4 regions of the Streptosporangium sp. NPDC002721 genome follow, and region 4 is predicted to be linked to each of the others. Evidence: riboswitches for the same ligand, from Rfam matches in the RefSeq annotation. Region 4 holds a riboswitch; each other region holds the start of a gene.
What was found. A riboswitch is a leader RNA that binds a small molecule or an ion and turns the genes downstream of it on or off. The one in region 4 is predicted to bind cyclic di-AMP.
Positions count from the first base shown of each region.

Region 1 (5,514 bases), on a different contig from region 4:
CCCCGTTCGCCGCCCGGGACGTGCTCCCGGTCGCGGCTCCGGTCACCGCTTGGAACGCGTTCCCAGTCGCGGCTCGGGACGTGACCCCGGTTACCGCTCGAAGCGCGAGCCCTGTGGCCACTCGCGGTCGGGCCGAGGCCCGGCGGGGCCCACACCGCCCACACGGGACGGCGGGTTCGAGGAGCGCCCGGAGAGCCTGACCAGCCGAGCCGCGCCGAGTGGCGCGGTCAACGTCCCGCTCCCGTCAAGCGGCTCCGTCACCCCTCCGCTCCCACCGGGCGGCCCCGTCACCGTCCCACCCCGCCGATCGGCGTCCTGCGCGGTCTCGCGCCGGTGGGTGCGAACACGAACCGGAGCGCGAGCCGTGCGCGGCCGGGGCGCGCCGGAGTGGTTCCCCTACCGTCTCCGGGCCGTCCTCGCAGGAGAGTCACCCCGAGGCGCCGGGGCGCATCGCTCTCGTGAAAGGTTCACGGATCGGGATGATTCCCCGTGGAAGTGCTCGGGGCGTCGGGGCGGATCCGGTGGGCGGGAAACGGTCGCCGAGCACATGGTCTCACCGGCTCCGCTGGTCCGCGCAATATCGGACGCGTTTCCGCATGGTGCAGATATCCCTTTCCAGTATGTCCAATATCGCCCAACGGTCCGCCGTTACCACGTGATACTTCGCGAATGCCGCAAAGCCTCGCCCTTGACCCTCATATTTCCGCGTTTTCCGTGGCGTGTGGTCAAGGCGCTGAGGCATGGTCGCCGGAGAGCACGGGGAAGAGATCAATTTTTGCCGGGAAATGCGGGCGGGCCGGGATCCCCGGGGGATCGGCTTCGGAGCGCCCGGTGAGACGGCGGTTCCGGCGAAACCTTGTTCTGCCAGGACTTCGATCGTCGCAGCCAGGGGGTGCTTGCCGGCTCGTGCCTGGGCTCGATCATGACATAGCCGCAAAGGCACTGACATATCATGAGTACTTCACGTAGCGCCTGCTATGTCAATACTGGACGCACGCTATGAAGAGTGGAACTTGACGACCTTTGAACAAGGCGTTTACCGTTCCTGGCGGACGGTATTCATTTCCGGCGTCTCGCACCCGGTTTCCAGAGTGGGGGGAGTGACTCTTGATGGCATATCCAGAAGTGGATTCACGCCATGGCGACAGCCCCCTGGGCATGAGCGAAATCGGTCTCAGTGACGACGACCTCGTGCTGCTGGCTGAGCTCGCCAAGGGTGTCACGGTCGATCGGGTAGGGCGTCGCCTCGACATCAGTGGCCGGACGGTCAGGCGCAGGCTGAGAGGCATCTGCGACCGCATCGGCGTGGCCACGGCGATCGAGGCCGTGGCCTGGGCGGCTCGCCGTCGCCTGATCTGACGCGTCGCCGCGTGTCCGGCAGGTCGGGCCGGACACGCGTGCGAGCCGACGGCCCGGACAGGCCACACTCGTCCGAACCGACAGGCTGGACAGGCCACACGCGTGCGAGCCGGCGGCCCGGACGGGTCACCCCCGCCCGAACCGACAGGCCGGACAGGCCACTCCCACCCGGTCGGCGGCCCGGACGGGTCACCCCCGCCCGAGTCGACAGGCCTGACAGGCCACCCCGTCCGAGTCGACAGGCCTGACAGGCCCCCGCCCGAGCCGACAGTCTGGGAAGGCCGCCCGCCCGGTCGGAAACCGTTTCGAGCCACACCGCTCCGGCCGGGAGCCGGCGGCTCAGGCGGCGATGCGGACGCCTCCGGCGAAGGGCCGGTTGTCGATCGTGGTGATGTGGATGACGTCACCGGTCCGGGGCGCGTGGACCATCAGGCCCGCGCCGATGTAGATCCCGACGTGGTGCAGGTCGCTGTAGAAGAAGACCAGGTCGCCGGGGCGCAGCTCGTTCCTGGAGACGTGGGTGCCCGCCGTCCACTGGTCGCCGGTGTAGTGCGGCAGGCTGATGCCGACCTTCTGGTAGGCCCACATGACCAGGCCGGAGCAGTCGAAGGAGTTGGGCCCCTCGGCACCCCAGACGTACGGCTTCAGCTGCTGGGTGAGCGCCCAGCGGGCGGCCTCCGCGCCCTTGCCGCTGCCCACGATGGGCACGTCCGTCTTCACCCGGGCGCCCCGGTTGCTGACGGCCCTGGTGCGGACCTCGCTGAACAGGTCGCTCTCGACCCGGTCGACCAGCCGCTCGATCCTGGTCCGGTTGCCGTCGATCTCCGCGAGGAGCTTCTTGACCTCCGCCGTCCTGGCCTTGGCGCCGGCCTGGGCCCGCTCGGCGGCCGCGATCGCCCGGCTCACCTGGGCGAGCTCCTCGCTCTGCTGCTGCTGGAGCGCGTAGTTGGTGGTGGCCTGGTCGAGAAAGGCGTCGGGATCGGTGGCCTGCGTGAAGGCGAGCCCGGAGTTCAGGCCGCCCGACATGTAGGTGCTCTGCGCCAGGAGGGTGGCCTTGGTGCGACGGGACGCCAGCTCGGACTCGCTCGACGCGAGGATCTTCTTGGCGCTCTCCGCGGCCCGCTGGGCCTGCCTGAGCTTGACCCGCTCGCCGTTGTAGCGCTCCGCGAGCGTGCCGATCTCCTGGTGCAGTTTCTCGGCCTGCTTGGCCAGCTGCTGGAGGCTGGGCTCGGGGTCCGCGGTGGCGGACACCAGCGGGGTGCCGAGGGTCAGGGTGGCGAATGCCAGGCCGACGACCGCCATGCGACGGCGCAGCCCTCGCGGCGCGCGTTCTCGACCGCGGGTGTCGTGACCCGCCCGCTCTCCTCCGAGGTCGCGCGTGCGCTTCACCAATGGGCTCCTCTCTCGGCCGCCTACCGGGTTAGCTGACGGGTTCGGGCCGGAGGCAGCCCTACCGGGTGCGCCGGTGGCACTCGGATTCACCCCGGAGGACGTGGTGGGTCCCCGGTTCCCCACGCGGGAGGATTCGGCGGGTCAGGCTTTTCACATCTCTGACATCGAGCACGGAGATTAGTGCACCTGTGGTTCATGCTCAACCAGAACTGCGAATTCAGTAGAGGTTTCGCAACCGAGGTGTCACGAAAAGATCACACCGCAATATGATCAACATGGCCATTACGCAGGCTTTGCCTTCCAAGTGACGGGTGGGACGAGGGGTCTTCCCAGGTCCGGGACCGTGCCAAAGGTGAGTTGAGGCACACGGGAGGTGTCGCGTACCGAGAGTGGTAAAGCGATCGCCAACGGTCATGAGCGGCCCGCGGGTCGCGAGTTAAGGATGAGCCGTAATCAAAGACCGGTGAGGACGTACGCTGAACGGTCATGGAGCAGCTTGCTGAGCATTCTCCCGTGCCGGTCGTCAGCGCCCCCGGCGGCGGGGAGCGGCGTGCCGGATCCACGGAGGCGGAGCGGGGCGCGCCCGAGGCCGGGACGGGCCCCGAGGTCCCCGAGATCCCCGAGATCACGGTCCGCCGCGCACGCACCCCGGACGTCCGCGCCGTCAGACGGCTCGTCGACACCTACGGCGGTGCCGGCCCGCGCCTGCTGGCGAAGGCCACCGTGACCCTGTACGAGGACGTCCAGGAGTTCTGGGTCGCCACCGACGCGGAGGGGACGGTGATCGGCTGCGGGGCCCTGCACGTCCTCTGGGAGGATCTGGCCGAGATCCGCACCGTCGCCGTCGACCCGACCCGCAGGGGGCTGGGAATCGGCCACCGGATCGTCTCCGCGCTCATCCGCACGGCCGCCGAGCTCGGCCTGCGCCGGGTCTTCTGCCTGACCTTCGAGGTCGACTTCTTCGCCCGGCATGGATTCCGGGAAATCCAGGGCACACCCGTCGCCCCGGAGGTCTACGCGGAACTTCTCGCCTCCTACGACGAGGGTGTGGCGGAGTTCCTCGATCTGGAACACGTCAAGCCCAACACCTTGGGAAACACCCGGATGCTGCTGCATCTGACACGTGAGCCCGACTCTGATGACTTTAGAGCTGACTGATCGGAAAGGTGACTGTTGATACCTATATCGATACCTTGTGCAGCAGCATGCATGTGCGTCTGACATTTGCCACATGCGCAGTCTAAGTGAGGTGACGCGGTGAGCACCGGACAGCCGCCGTATCGACAGGATGATCCCGACCGCGATCGCACACCGTCGGGGCAGCCGGATTACGGACAGCACAACGTGGGTCGAGCCCCTGGCGAACTCGACCCCGACGTGACAGTTGTGGGATATCGATCGGAGGCCTCACAGCCGAACACCGGCCCAGGGCAGAGCCAGCCCGGTTACGGCCAGCAGGGCTACGGGCAGCAGCAGTACGGCCAGCAGGGGTACGGTCAGCAGCCCGACTACGGGCAGCAGGGGTACGGGCAGCAGCAGGGGTACGGGCAGCAGAGCGGTGGGACGGGGGCGTACGGGCAGCAGCCCGGCTACGGCCAGCAGTCCTCCCACGACCAGGGTTACGGCCAGCAGGGCGGGACCGGCGCGTACGGGCAGCAGGGTGGCACGGGGGCGTACGGGCAGCAGCCCGGATACGGCCAGCAGCCCACCCACGACCAGGGTTACGGCCAGCAGCCGGGCTATGGCCAGCAGCCCGGCTACGGGCAGCAGCAGCCCCAGCCCGGTTACGGCCAGCAGCCCGACTACGGCCAGCAGCAGTACGGCAAGCAGCCCGACTACGGGCAGCAGCAGTACGGCCAGCAGGGTTACGGCCAGCAGCCCGACTACGGGCAGCAGGGCTACGGCCAGCAGCAGCCCGCGTACGGGCAGCAGGGCTACGGTCAGCCGTACGGCGGTCCTCCCGGGGCCCCGGCCCCGCTCGCCGAGTGGTGGCAGCGCCTGGTGGCGAGGATCGTCGACGGGGTCATCCTGGCGATCCCGCTGTTCATCGTCAACGCGGTGATCACCGCCATTGTCGTGACGCCCGTCGACTTCAACCTGGAGACGGGCGCCATCTCGGGAGGGGGCTTCTTCCTCGCGAGCCTGCTCACCTCGCTGATCACCGCGGCCATCTACGTGGCCTACGAGTTCTTCATGCTCAGCCGCGGCGGGCAGACGGTCGGCAAGATGGTCATGGGCATCAAGGTCGTGCCGGTCGGCGGCGTCCTGCCGCCCGGCGGGCTCAGCTCCGACACGGCGCTCAAGCGCGCGGGCGTGCTCTGGGGGCCCTACGGCCTGACCTGGATCCCGCTCGCGGGCTTCGTCGCCTACGTCTTCTATCTCGTGAACGTCCTGTGGCAGCTGTGGGACAAGCCGCTGAAGCAGGCCCTGCACGACAAGGTCGCCTCGACGGTCGTCGTCAAGATCAAGTAGTTCCCTGAATAACGGGGCCGGCGGTTGAACCGCCGGCCCCGTTTTCACGTACGGGTGAGAAAACGAGGGGTCTTAGGGGCCACGTATGGGTCTCGGGGTCCGGGGGCCGCGGAAGCGCGAAACCATTTGCCGCATCCTGAGCAACGCGGGGGAACTTATGACCGAGTCTCGCCCCGCCCACCGGAATATTCGCGTACGGTGCCCACAACGGGCTCACCGGTGCCCGCGGGTCTCCTATGAGGCGTCAATGCCGCATCCACCGCCGTCGGGGGTTCGCGCACTACTCACCGA
Region 1 covers NZ_JBIAQI010000017.1:198,686-204,199, reverse strand. The annotation lists gene ACFYWM_RS24900 (LuxR C-terminal-related transcriptional regulator) at 1,159-1,359, shown strand; gene ACFYWM_RS24895 (NlpC/P60 family protein) at 1,699-2,748, opposite strand; cyclic di-AMP (ydaO/yuaA leader) riboswitch at 2,754-2,900, opposite strand; gene ACFYWM_RS24890 (amino-acid N-acetyltransferase) at 3,367-3,909, shown strand; gene ACFYWM_RS24885 (RDD family protein) at 4,138-5,223, shown strand.
Region 1: it holds a riboswitch for cyclic di-AMP, as region 4 does, so the genes downstream of both, ACFYWM_RS24895 (NlpC/P60 family protein) here and ACFYWM_RS03415 (CHAP domain-containing protein) in region 4, are expected to answer to the same signal.

Region 2 (5,514 bases), on a different contig from region 4:
GTCGACCGTCTCGGCCGTGCGCCTGCTCTTGATCATCAGGCCGGTGGGCGCCTCGGGGTCGACCCGCATCCCCCGCACGTCGACGCCCTCACCGGCCAGCGTCGAGCGCAGCAGCTCGCCGAACTCGTCGGCCCCCACCCTGCCGATCCAGGCCGCGCGCCCGCCGAGGCGGGCGACGCCGATGGCCACGTTCGACTCCGCGCCGCCCACGCCGAGCCCGAAGTCGCGGGCGTGCCTGAGCGGGCCGGTGCGCCGCGCGCTGAACAGCGCCATGCTCTCACCGAGCGTTACCAGATCAGTCATGGAGAACGGGTCCTTTGGGAGTCGGCGGGCGGGCTTCGTCGATCATCGGGTCGACCCGAGCTTTCTGGAGATGCGCAGGGCCGCCTCGGCCACCAGGGGGCCGAGGTCTCGCACCCGCGCGGCGGTGATCCGGGAGGTGAGGCCCGAGATGGAGATCGCCGAGGTGGCGACGTCGTTGTGGTTGAAGATCGGCGCCGCGACGCAGCGCACCTCGGGCTCGTTCTCGCGGTCGTCGACCGAGTAGCCCCGCTGCCGGATCCGGCCGAGCTCGGCGCGCAGGCGCGCGGCGTCGGTGATGGTGTAGCGGGTGACGTGCGGCATCCCGGCGGCCACGATCTCCTCGACGGCCTCCTCCGGCTGCCAGGCGAGGATCGCCTTGCCCACGGCGGTGCGGTAGACGGGGTTGCGGCTGCCGATGCGCGAGGCCATGCGCACGTTGGTCTCGTTCTCGACCTTGTCGATGTAGACGACGTCGGGCGGGTCGTAGACCACGAGGTGGACGGTCTCCCTGGCCTCCGCCATCAGGCGGTGCGACTCCTCGGCGGCCACCGTCCGCAGGTCGAGGGTGGACAGGTACGCCTGCCCGAGGTGCAGGGCGCCGCTGCCCAGCCGGTAGGCGCCGCTCCTGCGGTCGCGCTCCAGGAGCCTGGCCTCGATGAGCGGGGTGGCCAGCCGGAGCACCGTGCTCTTGGACAGGCCGAGCGCCTCGGCGAGCCGGGTGAGCGACAGGCCGTGGCCCGCGCCCGCGTGGTCGCGTACGTGCGCGAGGACGGAGAGGGCGCGCCGGAGCGAGGCCGACTGGTTGCGTTCGGGAGCCGGCTCACTCATCGCGACCTCCCAGGGTGAATCCGGCAATCGAATACCTGGTCAAGGTAGGCGAGTACGCCGCCTCGCGGCCACTTTGCAGCACAACGTTCTGCAGTGCACAACCTGTCGACGAACGGCGGGGGACAGGCACCCGCCCGGTCCCGGTTCCCCCTTCTACCGATAATTTTTGCCCGGACCAGGGCAGAACTGTCCCTCGGGATGGTTGACAGGCCAAAATTGGTCCGTGGTCAGGATCGGATCGGTAGATATGGGCGATTGCGAGAGCGAGCGACTTCCGCCAGTTCTGGGCCAGCTGTTCGCCGATGGGGCCGACGGGAGCGAGGGCGGTGACGGGACCGGCGCGGGCGGGGGCAGGAGGCTCTCGCTGGAGCTGCCGCCGGGAGACGTGGTGTGGCCCGACCCCGGTTACGCTCAGCTCGCCGTCCGTCGCCGTCCGGCGTTCTGGCTCAGCGAGGTGGCGGTCTCCGGCGAGTACTGGGCCCGGCTGAGGGCCCAGCACGAGCGGTCGGGCCTGTGGCCGGTGCTGCTGGAGGACTCCGTCCAGCCCTGGTCGGCCGGCCAGATCGCCCCGGACACGGCCGGTCAGATCGACAACTACCACGCCGCCGCGTTCATGGCCGAGGTGTGGTCCGACTGGATCGCGAAGGCCAGCGTGGACCAGCTCGAACTCCTCGACCCCTTCGGCCCCGAGTGTCCCGGCCCGGCCCCCGCGGGAAGGCTCGCCGCCGACCCCGGCGTGGTCGCCGACTGGTACGCCGGGCTGGTGGCCGAGCGCAGGACCCCGCTCGGGCTCGTCGCGGTCGAGCGCGGGGCCGACGCCCTGGCCGTCATGGGCTGGCAGGGCGCCCTGAACCACAACGAGTGGATGGTCCCGCTCGCGGCCGTCGTGCGGAGCTGGGAGGACAGGTTCGGCGTACGGGTGGTCGGCATGGGTTTCAACACCCTTGACCTCAGCGTCGCCGCGCCCCCGACGACCTCCGAGCACGCCCTGCACGTCGCCGCGGAGCACTGGACGTTCTGCCCCGACAGCATCATCCAGGGGGCGGGGAACCTCATCGACTACGCCGAGCAGATCAAGGGCAGGAACGCCTGGTCGTTCTGGTGGGACTGATCGGCCCGGAGGGTTTCCCCCGTTCGGACCTCCGGTGGGGCGGCTGTCCCGAGACGGGGCTGTGGTGTTCCGAGACGGACCCGTGGTGTTCCGAGACGGACCCGTGGTGTTCCGAGATGGAGCCGTGGTGTTCCGAGACGGACCCGTGGTGTTCCGAGACGGAGTCGCGGAGGACGGATTCGCCGGACGGGCCCCGGATTCGAGCGCTCCGGGCAAGGATCCCCGGGGCGGATCGCGGGCTGGGGGAGACATTCGTACTGGTAGGACGGGTGTTGGCCTGGCAGGGCGATCGATGAGGCTTCCTTGAAGCTTGTAGGTAGATCTTCTGGGGTTTTCATGGTGTTTGCTTTGCCTTGTCCGGTTTTGGTAGGTAGTGTCCATTGCTATCGGTAGGCGACCTGCCCTTCACAAGAGGGAGCGGCCGGCCGACGTCGAATCCCGAGAGCCCCACAGAGGCTCCGGGGCCGGGGAACCACTCTTTCGGGGTGAATCCGCCGCAACTACGCGGCGGTAGGGCAACTCCACCGCCCGAACCCGTCAGCTAACCCGGTAGACGAGATGGAGAGGAGATCCCCTCATGGATCACCGCGTTACCACGTCGGTGCACACCTTGTCCGCGCCGACCACCTGAACTTTCCCCCTTCGTCCCGACACAGCTCGCCATCCCCCGTCCCCCCGACCCTTCGCCGCACCTGATCGCGGCACCTTCCAGATCGTGCTCCGCGTAGCGATTGCCTGAGATTCCGGCTACGCCCCCTTTTCCGACGAGCGCGTCCCCGCCAGTGCACCCCTTCGGTGTGTCGCACCTGGCCGCCCCGTTCCCTCGCGAAAGAGCCTCTTCTCCATGCGCCCCTTCTTTGGTATGCACAAGAACGGCCCGAGCAAGTCCGTCTGGCACAGGAGCAAGTCCCGCGGCAACCGCCTCGCCGCCGCCACCCTGGTCGGCGCGAGCGTCCTCGCCTCCGCCGGTGTCGCCCTGGCACTGCCCGCCTCCACCTGTTTCGCCGCCACCGCCGATCCCGAGGTCGGCGTGGCGAAGGCGAGCGCCGAGTCCGTCCTCCTCCAGGGCGGGACCACGGCCTCCTACTTCTGGGACGACTCCTCCGGCCGGGCCGGTGACACCGGTCTTCCCGCCAGCGGCAAGCCGATGCAGAAGGGCATGATCGCCAGCCCGAGCTGGCCCCTGTTCACCGAGGGCTACCTCATCTACAAGGGCAAGAAGGCCAAGTTCTTCGTCGGCGACCGCGGTCCCGGCTCGCCCTCGAACCAGGGCATCATGATCGACATCGATGCCAAGACCTTCGCCGACCTGACCGGTGGAACGTTCAACGCCGGCACGCTCGGCGTGGACGGTAACGGCGGTATGGGTCACATCGACGTCAAGTACGTGGTCACCAAGTGGGGTGAGGGCGCGGGGATCAAGAACCACCCCGTCGCGTTCTCCACCGGTGCCTGGAGCCGCAGGGACACCACCCCGGCCAAGCCCCCGACGGTCGTCTTCGCCAAGGCCCTGGAACTGGGGATAGGCGTGAGGACCCAGCCGGTGAGCGCCGCGGTGCGGCCGTGGGCCGGCAAGCCCAAGGTCATGGTCGAGGCCGCCTCCATGCGCGTCCCGGCCGACGTGGTCGCCGCCGGTGTCCGCGCCGCCGAGATCGGCGCGGGAAAGAACTGAGCCGGGTCCGGTCCCGCGAGAACCCCTCGCGGGAGCCTCCGTCCCGCCGGGCTCCCGCCTCCTGACGGAGTCCCCGTCCCGTCAGGCTCCCGTCTCGCCGGAGTTCCTGTCCTGCGGGAACTCCCACCCCGCCGGTGCCGCGCCTTCCCCCGAATGACATTCTGTCCCGCGGAACCAGCGCGGACGGTAGCGGACGGTAGGAGTGCCATGACCCTGCGGGCCCCGGCGAACGGCATCGAGATCGCCTACGACACCTTCGGCTCCCCGGGGGCACGCCCCCTCCTGCTGATCACCGGCCTCGGCTGCCAGCTGATCCAGTGGGACGAGAGGTTCTGCGCCCTGCTCGCGGACCGCGGGCACCACGTGGTGCGTTTCGACAACCGCGACAGCGGCGAGAGCACCCACCTGGGCGAGGCGGGGACGCCCGCCCCGGACGGGAGCGGGGAGGTCCCCTACCTGCTGGACGACATGGCCGACGACGCCGCCGGGCTGCTCGACGCGCTCGGCTGGGACACGGCCCACGTGGTCGGCCTCTCGATGGGCGGGATGATCGCGCAGTCGCTCGCGATCCGCCACCCGCACCGGGTGCGCAGCCTCACCTCGATCATGTCCACCCCGAGCCCGCGGGCGGCCCTGCTGACCGACCCGGACGTGCTCCTGCCCGCCTTCACGCCCGACCGCGAGAGCGCGATCCGGCGGGCCCTCGACAACTGCGCGGCCGTCGGCTCGCCGGGCTACCCGTTCGACCGGGAGTGGAACGCCGAGATCGCCGGGCTGGGCTACGACCGGTCGTACGACCCGGCGGGCACGGCCAGGCAGGTGACCGCGATCATGGCCTCCGGCGACCGCGCGCCCCTGCTCAAGGAGCTCGCGGTTCCGGCTCTCGTGCTGCACGGGGAGGACGACCCGCTGGTTCCCCTGCCCGCCGGGATCGCCACCGCCGACGCGATCCCCGGTGCCCGGCTGATCACCTTCCCCGGCATGGGCCACGACCTGCCCGCCGAGCTCTGGCCCTCCTTCGTCGACGCGATCGACGAGCTCACCACCTCCGCGGACTCCGGGCGATGACCTCACCGGGAGGAGGACGGGCTCCGGTGCGGTCCGTGCCTCCCGGGGCACGGGCCGCACCGGAAGATCAGACCTCGAGCTTCTCCTCGATGCCGCGCAGGACGTGCCGCGCGAGCGCGAGGTTGGCCCGGCTCCGGTCGAGGGCCAGGTAGAGGAACAGGCCTTTGCCGCTCCGGCCCGAGATCGGGCGGATGATGTGGTACTGCGTACCGAGCGTGATGAGGATGTCCTCGATGCCGTCCTTGAGGCCGAGCGACTCCATGGTCCTCAGCTTGGCCTTGACGACCTCGGTGTTACCCGCGGCGGCCACCTGGAGGTCGAGGTCCTTGGACCCGCCGAGCGCGCCGAGCGCCATCCCGCTGTTGTAGTCGACGACGACCGAGCCGATGGCACCGTCGATCGTCATCATCTCCTTGAGCGAGATGTCCATGTTGCCCATTGCTGTCTCCGATCACTGGGGTATCGATATGCGTGAGCTGACGGCGGCCACCCTGGCCGCCGTCTTGCGGCCCTCCAGCCGGAGCAGCCCGAG
Region 2 covers NZ_JBIAQI010000011.1:238,076-243,589, reverse strand. The annotation lists gene ACFYWM_RS17955 (sugar kinase) at 1-303, opposite strand, end outside; gene ACFYWM_RS17950 (IclR family transcriptional regulator) at 346-1,131, opposite strand; gene ACFYWM_RS17945 (DUF4253 domain-containing protein) at 1,379-2,242, shown strand; cyclic di-AMP (ydaO/yuaA leader) riboswitch at 2,662-2,813, shown strand; gene ACFYWM_RS17940 (hypothetical protein) at 3,087-3,914, shown strand; gene ACFYWM_RS17935 (alpha/beta fold hydrolase) at 4,122-4,982, shown strand; gene ACFYWM_RS17930 (hypothetical protein) at 5,050-5,421, opposite strand; gene ACFYWM_RS17925 (roadblock/LC7 domain-containing protein) at 5,434-5,514, opposite strand, start outside.
Region 2: it holds a riboswitch for cyclic di-AMP, as region 4 does, so the genes downstream of both, ACFYWM_RS17940 (hypothetical protein) here and ACFYWM_RS03415 (CHAP domain-containing protein) in region 4, are expected to answer to the same signal.

Region 3 (5,514 bases), on a different contig from region 4:
CACGAATCCCGTACGGGTCTGATTCGGCACAGGGGCGACGGACCCCGTGCGCGACTAGCAGATCTTGTGGACCCAGCTGTGCGGGTCGGGGCGAGACCCGTACTGGATGCCCACGAGTTCCTCGCGGATCTTCGAGGTGACGGGACCCTGGGTGCCGTCGCCGATCGTCCAGGCACGGTCGGCGCCCTTGACCGAGCCGACCGGGGTGACCACCGCGGCGGTGCCGCAGGCGAAGACCTCGGTGAGCTCACCCGTCTCGCAGCCGCGCTGCCACTCCTCGACCGACAGGCGCCCCTCCTCGGCGTGCAGGCCGAGGTCGGAGGCGAAGGAGAGGATCGAGTCGCGGGTGATGCCGGGCAGGAGCGTTCCGGTGAGCGCCGGGGTCAGCAGGCGGTCGCCGTAGACGAAGAACAGGTTCATCCCGCCCATCTCCTCGACGTAGCGGTGCTCGCTCGCGTCGAGCCAGACCACCTGGTCGCAGCCCTGCTCGACGGCCTGGCGCTGGGCCACGAAGGCCGCCGCGTAGTTGCCGCCGCACTTGGCGAAGCCGGTCCCGCCGGGGGCCGCGCGGGTGTACTCGGTGGAGAGCCAGACGGTGACGGCCTTGCCCCCGCCGAAGTAGGCCGCCGCCGGAGAGGCGATGACCATGTACTTGTAGGTCCTGGACGGGTAGTTCACGCCGAGCGCCGGCTGCGTCGCGATCATGAAGGGGCGCAGGTAGAGGCTGTGTCCCGGCGTGGTCGGGACCCACTCGCGGTCGGTCTGGACGAGCAGCTCCAGCGACTCGACGAACGTCTCCTCGGGCAGCTCGGGCATGGCCATCCGCGCCGCGGAGGTGTTGAAGCGCGCGGCGTTGGCCTCCGGCCGGAAGGTCACGATCGAGCCGTTCTCCTGGCGGTAGGCCTTGAGCCCCTCGAAAAGCTCCTGCGCGTAGTGGAAGACCGACGTCGCGGGGTCGAGGCTGAGCGGGCCGTACGGCACCAGCTTGGCGTCGTGCCAGCCCTGGCCCTCGGTGTAGTCGATCGAGATCATGTGGTCGGTGAAGACCTGACCGAACCCCGGGCTCGCCAGTACCTGCTCGCGCTCTTCCGCGGTGCGAGCGTGGTCGGAGAGCTGCACGTCGAAGCTGAGCTTCTGAGCGGTGGTCATCGCACGGATCCTTCTCTTGGTGTCTGGCTTACCCTTGGGTCCATTCTGCGTCGGACCGGGTAACGGGAAACTACTCCATCCATGCCGAAAACCGGCAGTGCTGGAGAAACAAAAACGCACCTGGCGGCTCGGATGAGCCGCCAGGCGCGTCGGGGTCGAGGAGGGCGGCTTCCTCAGCCGGCTACTCGGGCGGTGATGTCGTCGCCGATCTCGCGGGTGCTCCGGCCGGCCCGGCCGATCGGCCGCTCGGCCAGGTCGTCGGCGACGGCCCGCTCGACCCTGGCGGCCTCGTCGGCCAGGCCCAGGTGGTCGAGGAGCATCGCGACCGACAGGACCGTGGCGGTCGGGTCGGCCTTGCCCTGGCCCGCGATGTCGGGGGCGCTGCCGTGCACCGGCTCGAACATGCTCGGCGCGGTGCGGTCGGGGTTGACGTTGCCGCTCGCCGCCAGGCCGATGCCACCGGCGACCGCCGCGCCGATGTCGGTGAGGATGTCGCCGAAGAGGTTGTCGGTGACGATCACGTCGAAGCGCTCGGGCTGGCTGACGAAGAACATCGAGGCCGCGTCGACGTGGCAGTAGTCGGTCCGGACGTCGGGATACTCCAGGCCGACCCGCTCGAAGGTGCGGGCCCAGAGGTCACCGGCGTAGGTGAGCACGTTGGTCTTGTGGACCAGCGTCAGCTTCCTGCGGGAGCGGCCCTGCGCCTTGTCGAAGGCGTAGCGCACCACGCGCTCGACGCCGTACGCGGTGTTCAGCGACTCCTGGGTGGCGATCTCGTGCGGGGTGCCCCGGCGCATGACGCCACCCGCCCCGGCGTACGGGCCCTCGGTGCCCTCGCGGACGACGATCATGTCGATGTCCTCGGGGCGGGCCCTGCCCAGCGGCGTCTCGACGCCGGGGAAGAGCTTGACCGGGCGGAGGTTCACGTAGTGGTCGAGCCGGAAGCGGAGCTTGAGCAGCAGGTCGCGCTCCAGGACGCCCGGGGGCACGCTGGGGTCGCCGACCGCGCCGAGCAGGATCGCGTCGTATCCGCGCAGCTCGTCGAGGACCTGGTCGGGCAGGGTCTCGCCGGTCTCGTGGTAGCGCTTGGCACCGAGGTCGTAGGTGGTGGTCTCCACCTTCGTGCCGACCGCTTCGAGGACCTTCAGCCCCTCGGTGACGACCTCGACCCCGATTCCGTCCCCGGGGATGACCGCCAGGCGAATGTTACGCGAATCCATGCAGGCACCCTACCGGTCCGTCTCGGTGATCGAACACCGGTCTCACCCTCCGGACACATTCGCCCATCAGGACTTTTGATCGTTTTGTCCTTCTTTGCTTGGTATTGACCGTTTCGTGAGGTTTCGTTATGGTCCTCCCATTCACATCACTGCCTAATCCGTACGGGCCATCCCCTTACCGGGCCCGTACGGAGCCGGGGACCCACTCTTTACGGGATCTACCTGGCGCCGGGCGGCTCGCTCCTCCCCCGGAGCGCGTTCCCGGCCGTCGTCAGGTGGATTCCTTGGGGCGAATCAGCGCGTTCTCGCGCCGTAGGGCGGCCTCCACGCCCGAGCCCGACAGCTCACCCGGCCGGCCTTATGGAAGGAATCATCCTGTCCGGCACAGTTCTCCCCCGTGTCCTGTCCATCTCCGCCTCCGTAGCCGTCGCCGGCGCCGCGATGTTCGCGACCTCGACCGCCGCCCTGGCCGCCTCCCCTCCCCCGGCCCCCGGCCCCGCCGCCCTCCACACCCCCGCGCTGAAAGAGGCGCTGAAGGCCGTGGCCGTCAAGCCCGCCTGGCAGAAAGCCGTGAAGTGGGCCATGTCCAAGCGTGGAACGCCCTATGTCTGGGGCGGCACCGGCCACGGCGGCTTCGACTGCTCCGGCCTGGTGCTCCGCGCCTACGGCGCCGCCGGGATCAAGCTCCCCCGCGTCACCGACGACCAGTACGCCGCTTTCTCCAAGAAGATCGCCTGGAAGGATCTCAAGCCCGGTGACCTGGTCTTCTTCAGCGGCCTCGGTCACGTCGGCATGATCACGAAGCCCGGTTACATGGTCCACGCCCCGAGGACCGGCGACGTGGTCAAGGAGGAGAAACTCGACTCCTGGCGCCGCGAGTCCTTCGCCGGCGCGGTGCGCCCCGACCCGCAGGGGGTTCAGCTGGCCAAGCGGGTCGAGCTCGCGACCGAAACGGTGACCAGCGGATGAGACACGCCGGCGGATCACCGCCGGGAGGCCGTGAAGATCCCGGCGGCGGCGAGAGCGGGTTCAGCGGGTGGGGGCACCACCGTTGTCCCTGCGGTCCAGAGCGGTCTGGAGCGCGTCGGTGGCCTCGTCCTCGGTCTCGTCGGGACGGTTCCAGGGATACATGTCGTACATGGCGAATCTCGTCTCGTTCGCATGCCAGCAAGGAAGGTGGTCGAGACTCCGGTCGGGACTCCGACCAGGCCTGATGTCGCGGGTCCGGATCACGGATCGGCGACGGGAGCTTGGAGCCGGCACGCGCCACGACACCGCGGCGAGTCGCCGGCCTGCCCCTGTCAGGCCTCGCCGCGGCAGGTAGGAATTACGAGAACCTGGCGCATTTCATTCCAGGCTACCTGGCCACGGGAACAGCGTCTCGCCCGGCGTACACACTTCTCACATGCTGAGACGAGCTGTGGCCGCCGCCCCGGTCTCCGGGACGGCGGCCACATCGGCGGGACGGCTAGTCGGCCAGGTCGACCGAGCGGCCGCTGTCGGCGCCGATCTCCGTGCCGATCTGGTCGATCACCTCGGCCGGGATGGCGGTGTCGACGGTGAGCGCGATGAGCGCCTTGCCGCCCTTGACGTCACGGGCCACCTGCATCGAGGCGATGTTGATCGAGTGGTCGCCGAGGATGCGGCCGACCACGCCGACGATGCCGGGCCGGTCGGTGTAGGTGAAGAACGACAGGTGGTCGGTCGGCTCGATCTCCATCTGGTAGCCGTTGACCTCGACGATCTTCGTGATCTGCCTCGGCCCGGACAGGGTGCCGGAGACCGAGACCGCGCGGCCGTCGGCGAGGACGCCGCGGACCGTCACGACGTTGCGCCAGTCGGGGCTCTCGGAGCTGGTGACCAGCTCGACCGACACGCCGCGGTCCTTGGCCAGCAGCGGGGCGTTGACGTAGGTGACCGAGTCCTCGACGACGTCGGTGAAGACGCCCTTGAGCGCGGCCAGCTCCAGCACGCGCACGTCGTGGGAGGCGATCTCGCCGCGCACCTCGACGTCGAGCTTGGTGGCGACCTCGCCCGCGAGGGCGGTGAACACCCGGCCGAGCTTCTCGGCCAGCGGCAGGCCCGGCTTGACGTCCTCGGCGACGGCGCCGCCCTGGACGTTGACCGCGTCCGGCACGAACTCCCCGGCGAGCGCGAGCTTCACGCTGCGCGCGACCTGGGTGCCGGCCTTCTCCTGGGCCTCGTGGGTGGAGGCGCCCAGGTGCGGGGTGACGACGACCTGGTCGAGCTCGAAGAGCGGGCTGTCGGTGACCGGCTCCTTCGGGAACACGTCGATGCCGGCGCCGGCGACGCGGCCCTCCTTGATCGCGGAATAGAGGGCGTTCTCGTCGATGATGCCGCCGCGGGCGACGTTGATGAGGCGGACGTTCGGCTTGACCGTGTGGAGCTCCCGCTCACCGATGAGGCCGATGGTCTCCTTGGACTTGGGCAGGTGCACGGTGATGAAGTCGGCCTCGCTCAGGGCCTCCTCCAGCGAGACCAGCCGGACGCCCATCTGCGCGGCGCGGGCCGGCTGCAGGTAGGGGTCGTAGGCGATCAGCTCGACGCCGAACGGCTGGAGGCGCTGCGCGACCAGCTGCCCGATCTTGCCGAGGCCGAGGATCGCGACGACCTTCTCGTCGAGCTCCACGCCGGTGTACTTCGAGCGCTTCCACTCGCCGCCCTTGAGCGCGGAGTGCGCCTGGGCGACGTTGCGGGCGGAGGCGAGGATCAGGGCGACGGTGTGCTCGGCGGCGCTGGTGATGTTGGAGGTCGGCGCGTTGACGACCATGACACCGGCCTTGGTGGCGGCCTCCACGTCGACGTTGTCCAGGCCGACGCCGGCGCGGGCGACGACGCGGAGCCGGGGAGCGTTGGCGATCGCCTCGGCGTCGACCTGCGTGGCGCTGCGCACGATGAGCGCGTCCACGTCGGCGAGGGCGGGCAGGAACTGGGCACGGTCGGCGCCGTCGGTGTGGCGGACTTCGAAGTCCGCGCCCAGAACCGCGAGACCGGCCTCGGAAAGTTCCTCAGCGACCAGTACGACGGGCTTGTTCACAGGCTGGATCCTTACTAGACGGTGAGGGGTGCACGGACCTCACGTAGTCTATCGGCGCTTGTGAACGCGTTCACGAGTGTCCCGCGA
Region 3 covers NZ_JBIAQI010000010.1:156,414-161,927, forward strand. The annotation lists gene ACFYWM_RS16120 (branched-chain amino acid aminotransferase) at 55-1,149, opposite strand; gene ACFYWM_RS16125 (3-isopropylmalate dehydrogenase) at 1,323-2,369, opposite strand; cyclic di-AMP (ydaO/yuaA leader) riboswitch at 2,525-2,742, shown strand; gene ACFYWM_RS16130 (C40 family peptidase) at 2,730-3,338, shown strand; gene serA (phosphoglycerate dehydrogenase) at 3,838-5,427, opposite strand.
Region 3: it holds a riboswitch for cyclic di-AMP, as region 4 does, so the genes downstream of both, ACFYWM_RS16130 (C40 family peptidase) here and ACFYWM_RS03415 (CHAP domain-containing protein) in region 4, are expected to answer to the same signal.

Region 4 (5,514 bases):
GCGCACGGCCTCGGCGCGCACCCGGCCCTCCTCGGCGAGCGACTGCCACAGGCGCTGGTAGTGGTGGCGCTCGTTGTGGGTCTGGCGCTCGGTGTCCAGGGCGCGGAGCTTGACGACGACGTCCAGGTCCGGCCGCCTGCGGGCCAGCTCGGCCAGGGCGAGCAGGACGCGCTCGCGCTCCTCCCTGCGCTTGGGCACCTTGGCCTGGGTGGCGAACACCACCCGGTCGCGCGGCCCGGTGGCGGCGACCTCCACGCCGTCGCGCAGGAACGGCAGCCGGGCCAGCCCGATCTGGCCGCCCCCGCCCAGCCGCCGGCCGATCTCGGAGAACTCCTCGACCTCCCGGCCGCTGTGCAGCACGAACAGGTCGCACCCGCTGCGGAACAGCCACGCCTTCTCGGTGGCGGGGACGGAGATGCCCGGCAGTCCCGAGACGAACACCGGCCGGGGTCGCAGCCCGGCCAGCACCTCTCCGACCAGCACGTCCACCACGGGTCCCGTACAGGCGACGAGCACCACGTCGGGCCGCAGCCGCTCCGCGGTCCGGCGCAGCGCGCGGGCCGACAGCACGGGCGGGTCGGCTGCCGAACCGGCGACGGCCGCGTGGATCTGCGCCGGCGACGGGGTGATGGGGGTACGGATGACCGCAAGCTCCGTCTCGCAGCCCGAGGGCAGGTCCCTCAGCAGGCAGGCCGCCCACTTGAGGTAGGAGTCGGAGTCGGCCACGGCCAGGACCTTCAAAGAGAACCTCCGGCGGGGAATCCCCGGTTTCGCGCGGTTTCGTGTGTGGAGAGGATTCGTTCGTGGAGAGACGCCCCGCGCCCGGCGGGCCCGCCGGGCATCGGCCGCGGGATCATGACCCGGAGACTCCCGTGTCCTGATGGGCGAACCTCGACAGGTGGGAGCGCAGTGACGGCGCCGCCTCGGCCGTCCACCACTCGTCGGGGACGTCCACCGTCTCCACGGCGACGCCCCGGGCCGAGAGCAGGACCCGCAGGGAGGTGACCGCGGTGGACGGCAGGCTGAGCACCCGCTGCTCGGCGGCCAGGCCGCGCAGGGTCATCTCGGCGGGGGTCCCGCCGTCGTAGACGGTGATCCCCGGCTGCTCCCCGACCCGGACGAGGTCGTCGGGGTCCTCGCGGCGGTGCGGGAAGTAGGCCACCGGACCGGCCGAGCCGAGCCCGGCCAGCCAGGTGAAGTAGCGGTCGCGGTGGATCAGGCCGTTGCGGACCAGCGAGGTGCCGAGGACGACGGTGCGCTCCTCGGGACGGGGCCCGCGCAGCGGCTGGGACCGCAGCCAGGCGAAGTCGTGGGTGACCAGCTCGGCTCCCACGGCGCGTACGGCCTTCGCCAGGTCGGGGGGCACGGGCAGCGCGGTGAAGATCGACAGTCGTCCCGAGCGGGCGGCGGCGCGCAGCCTGAGCCCGGCCGCCGCGCCGAGGACGGTCCTCAGCCTTCCGGCCTTCGCCCTCGCCCTCAGCAGGGGCGTTCCCACCCTGCCGGTGAGCAGTTCCAGGAGCCTGATGGTGGCGAGCCCGTCGTCGACGATCACGATCCGGCCGGGGAGCGCGGTGAGCCAGCGGAACTGGACCTTGCCGGAGAAGGCGTCGCCCACCACCCAGGTCTCGCCCCGGCGCGGCCTGGGCATGTCCTGCCGGGCCGCGGTGAGCTCCAGCCCGCTCGGCAGGGTGAGACGGCCCAGCTCGCGGCCCGTCACGGCCAGCGGGCGGAGTTTCGCCCTGGGCACGAGGTGGCTGTGGGCGCCGAGCAGCCCTGCATGATGTGCCTCCACCGCGCAGAGCATCTGCAGCGGGGACTCCACCCAGGCAACGGCCGAACCCTGATCCCGCGCGTGGTCTCGGCCGTCCTCCACGCCGGGCGATGACCCGTTCACGACTGCCACAACCTAACCCGGTGTCCTTAAGCGCCCGGGAACTGCGGGTGAACAGCCGACCACGCGCGTCTGTTGATGATCGCCAGGACTTTGCCCGCGGGCGCGGCGAAGGCTCGGGGAAAGCGTGTTCCTTTACTCGGCGCCTTTACCTTCGCGGGGTCACGGAACCCCTCGGGACCTCCGCGCGGGCACGTCTCTTTACCTTCCGGGCGCCGAGGCCCGCCCGCGACCCTCCACAACCGCTCTGAGCTGCGCAAACCCCCTCAGGCGCGGGGCCGGTGCCACCGGACCCGGCGCGCCGCCCCCGGGCCGTTCATGGGGGAACCTCTACCATCGGAATACTTTTTACCATCGAATATCTGTTCGAAATTTGACCGGGTACACCACCCCTACCCGAGGGCCTCGCTCGCGCGTCATAGCACCCCCCGGCAGGCGGCTCGCGGGCGGGTCCGGGAAACCCGGATCGCCGTCGGGGCAGGGGATCCCGGCATCGGCGCGACGTCCGCCCGTCCGCCGTGGAGAGGTACGGCCAAGGTCGTCGCGGCCCACCCCGACGGCCGGACGGCACCCCGCAACACCGGCCCGATTCAGACGTATTCCCAAGTCAAGGCAATATGTCCTACTTGTAATCGTCTGCCCTCCTGACGTACCTTCGTCCTGTTCATGGCAATTGTCTAGGTCTATCCAGGTCTATGCATTGCCGTCACATTGCCCGACTGTGTCCCACCTGGTGGAGCCCCTCCACCGAAGGTGAGCACGGCCGCCGAATCCGCGAGGTCTGCGGAACCGGGGAACCACGTTCCTGGGGTGAATCAGCGCACCTGTGCGCCGTAGGGCACTTCCCAGCCCGAACCCGTCAGCTAACCCGGTAGGCGGAATGGAAGCGAAGCAAGGAGTCGAACCCCCGTATGACCAAGCATCGCCTCATCTCCACCCCCCGCGCCGCCTGCGCCATCATGGGCGCGTGCGTCGCCCTGGCGACCGGCGCCACCGGTACCGCCCTGGCGGCCGACGGTCACGGCGTCGTGAACGCCCCGCCCGTCGACACCAAGGCCCAGGACGCCAAGGCCGCGAAGACCCCGCTGCAGATCGTGGCCGAGAGGCTTCCCAAGGTCTCCGCCGCGAAGGTCCTGGACATCGCCTCCAAGCAGATCGGCATCCGCGAGAACTCCGCGGGCGGCGGGACCAAGTTCCACTCCTGGTACATGTCGAGCCCGCGCGCCAAGGAGACCCTCGCCCGCGACGGCGGCAACACCGTGTACGACTACGCCAACGCCCCCTGGTGCGCGATGTTCGTCTCCTGGGTCGGCGAGATGGCCGGCATCCGCCCCACCATGGGCTGGGACGCCTACACCGTGGCCCACGCCAAGTGGTTCAAGGACAACGGCCACTGGGGCACCATCCCGACCCCCGGCGCGGTCGCCTACTTCGACTGGGCCGGTGGCAAGAGCATCGACGGCATCGACCACGTCGGCTTCGTGAAGAAGGACAACGGGGACGGCACGATCACCACGATCGAGGGCAACACCGGCAACGGCGACGTCGAGCAGCGCGTCCGGCCCGTCTCCCAGATCGTCGGCTACGGCTACCCCGTCTACTCCAACTGACCGCGCCCGGCCCGCTTCACCGGCCGCATCCGGCCTGATCCAGCCGACCGCACCCGCCGCCGCCCGCGCCCGCCGTTCCCCCACGGCGCGGGCGTCCCGGCCCCCTCCGGTGGTCGGCGGCCAGGTCCACACGCTCCCGGGGGCGTCGCTCGAACGAGCGGCGCCCCCGGGAGCGTTTCGGCGTCCTGACACCTCCTTGACAGCCTCACGCCGACGCCTCCCGAGGGCGCTCCCCGGCGAACTCCCCTCCTCGCGCGGACACGAAATGCCCCGACTGTATGCCCGTGAGATGGGAGCGCTCCCAATAACCACTATGAGGCATTTGTGCAGGTTTCATACCGATAGTCCTGCCTAAAACGGCCGGATGTAACGGTTGAGTTTCGGCATATTGACGTCCTGGTTGCCCATCGTCCACTCTTCGTGGGAGCGCTCCCAAAGCACATTGAGGAACGACCTCGTCGCGAGGACCGGTTTGTCGGGGACCGGTCCGCGATGTCGCCTCCCAATGATTCGGGCGACCACCTGAGAGGGGTCCGGAATGTTGAACAACAAGCGGCACGGCAAGCTCGCCGCCGTCGCGGCCATGGCGGCCACCGCCCTGGCCATCACGTCGTGCAGTTCCAGCGAGCCCGCCGCGCCCGCCGCGGGCGGCAGCTCCGCCGCCGCGGCCGAGCCGGTGACCATCACCGTGCACACCTTCGGCGGCGGCGAGAACTTCGGCTACGACAAGGCCGTGGAGACGTGGAACGCGGCGCACCCGAACATCCAGGTCAAGTACCAGAACCTGACCGACCGTTTCGAGGACGTCTACCTCCCGCAGCTGCTCCAGCGCCTGCAGGCCAACAGCGGCGCGGCCGACATCATCGCCCTGGACGAGGGCGCGATGGGCCTCATGAAGGCCCGTCCCCAGTTCTTCACCGACCTGGCCGAGCACGGGCTGGACAGCCGCAAGGCCGACTTCCCCGCGGCCAAGTGGGACAACGGCATCAACGCCGACGGCAAGCTCTTCGCGCTGGGCACCGACATCGGCGGCATGACCATGTGCTACCGCAAGGACCTGTTCGAGAAGGCGGGCCTGCCCACCGACCGCGAGGAGGTCGGCAAGCTCTGGCCGGACTGGGCCGCCTTCAAGGCGATTGGCGAGAAGTTCAAGGCCGCCAACCCCGGCAAGACCGACCCCAAGTTCATCGACGGTCCCAACACGCTCTACAACGTGATCCTGTCGCAGGAGGCGCCCAAGAACGGCAACGTCTCCTACTTCGACCAGAAGAACCAGCTCGTCATCGAGACCAACCCGGCCATCAAGACCTCCTTCGACACGGTGAAGAGCTTCAGCGAGGCGGGCCTGACCGCCAAGCTCGCCTCGTTCACCCCGCCGTGGAACGCCGCGATCAAGAAGGGCGCCTTCGCGACCATGGGCTGCCCGGCCTGGATGCTCGGCGTGGTCTCCGGCGCGGCCGGTGACGCCAACAAGGGCAAGTGGGACGTCGCGGCCGTGCCCGGCGGCGCCGGCAACTGGGGCGGCTCCTACCTGGCCATCCCCAAGCAGAGCAAGCACCCCAAGGAGGCCGCCGAGGTCCTGAACTACCTCACCGGCAAGGAGGGCCACGTGATGGCCTTCCAGGAGGCCGCGGCCTTCCCGAGCTCCCTCACCGCGCAGCAGGACCCGGCGGTCGCCGAGCTGAAGAACCCGTTCTTCAACGACGCGCCGACCGGCCAGATCTTCGGCGCCTCGGTCAAGGACCTGCTGCCCGTCTTCCTCGGCGAGAAGCACGCCCAGGTCAAGACCTCGGTGGAGAAGGTGCTCGAGGGCATGGACCAGGGCTCGGTCCCCTACGACCAGGCCTGGACCAAGTTCATCGAGGCCGGCGTCAAGGCAGCGGGCTGATCCCCGTACCGACCCGCAACGGCCCGGCTGCGGTGACCCCGCGGCCGGGCCGGTCGCCTGCCCCCGCTGAAAGGTTCAGACCGAATGACACTGCACGTCGACTCCCCGGCCGCCCCGCCGCGACC
Region 4 covers NZ_JBIAQI010000002.1:271,204-276,717, reverse strand. The annotation lists gene ACFYWM_RS03425 (DUF6716 putative glycosyltransferase) at 1-741, opposite strand, end outside; gene ACFYWM_RS03420 (hypothetical protein) at 854-1,792, opposite strand; cyclic di-AMP (ydaO/yuaA leader) riboswitch at 2,646-2,784, shown strand; gene ACFYWM_RS03415 (CHAP domain-containing protein) at 2,803-3,501, shown strand; gene ACFYWM_RS03410 (ABC transporter substrate-binding protein) at 4,040-5,389, shown strand; gene ACFYWM_RS03405 (carbohydrate ABC transporter permease) at 5,474-5,514, shown strand, end outside.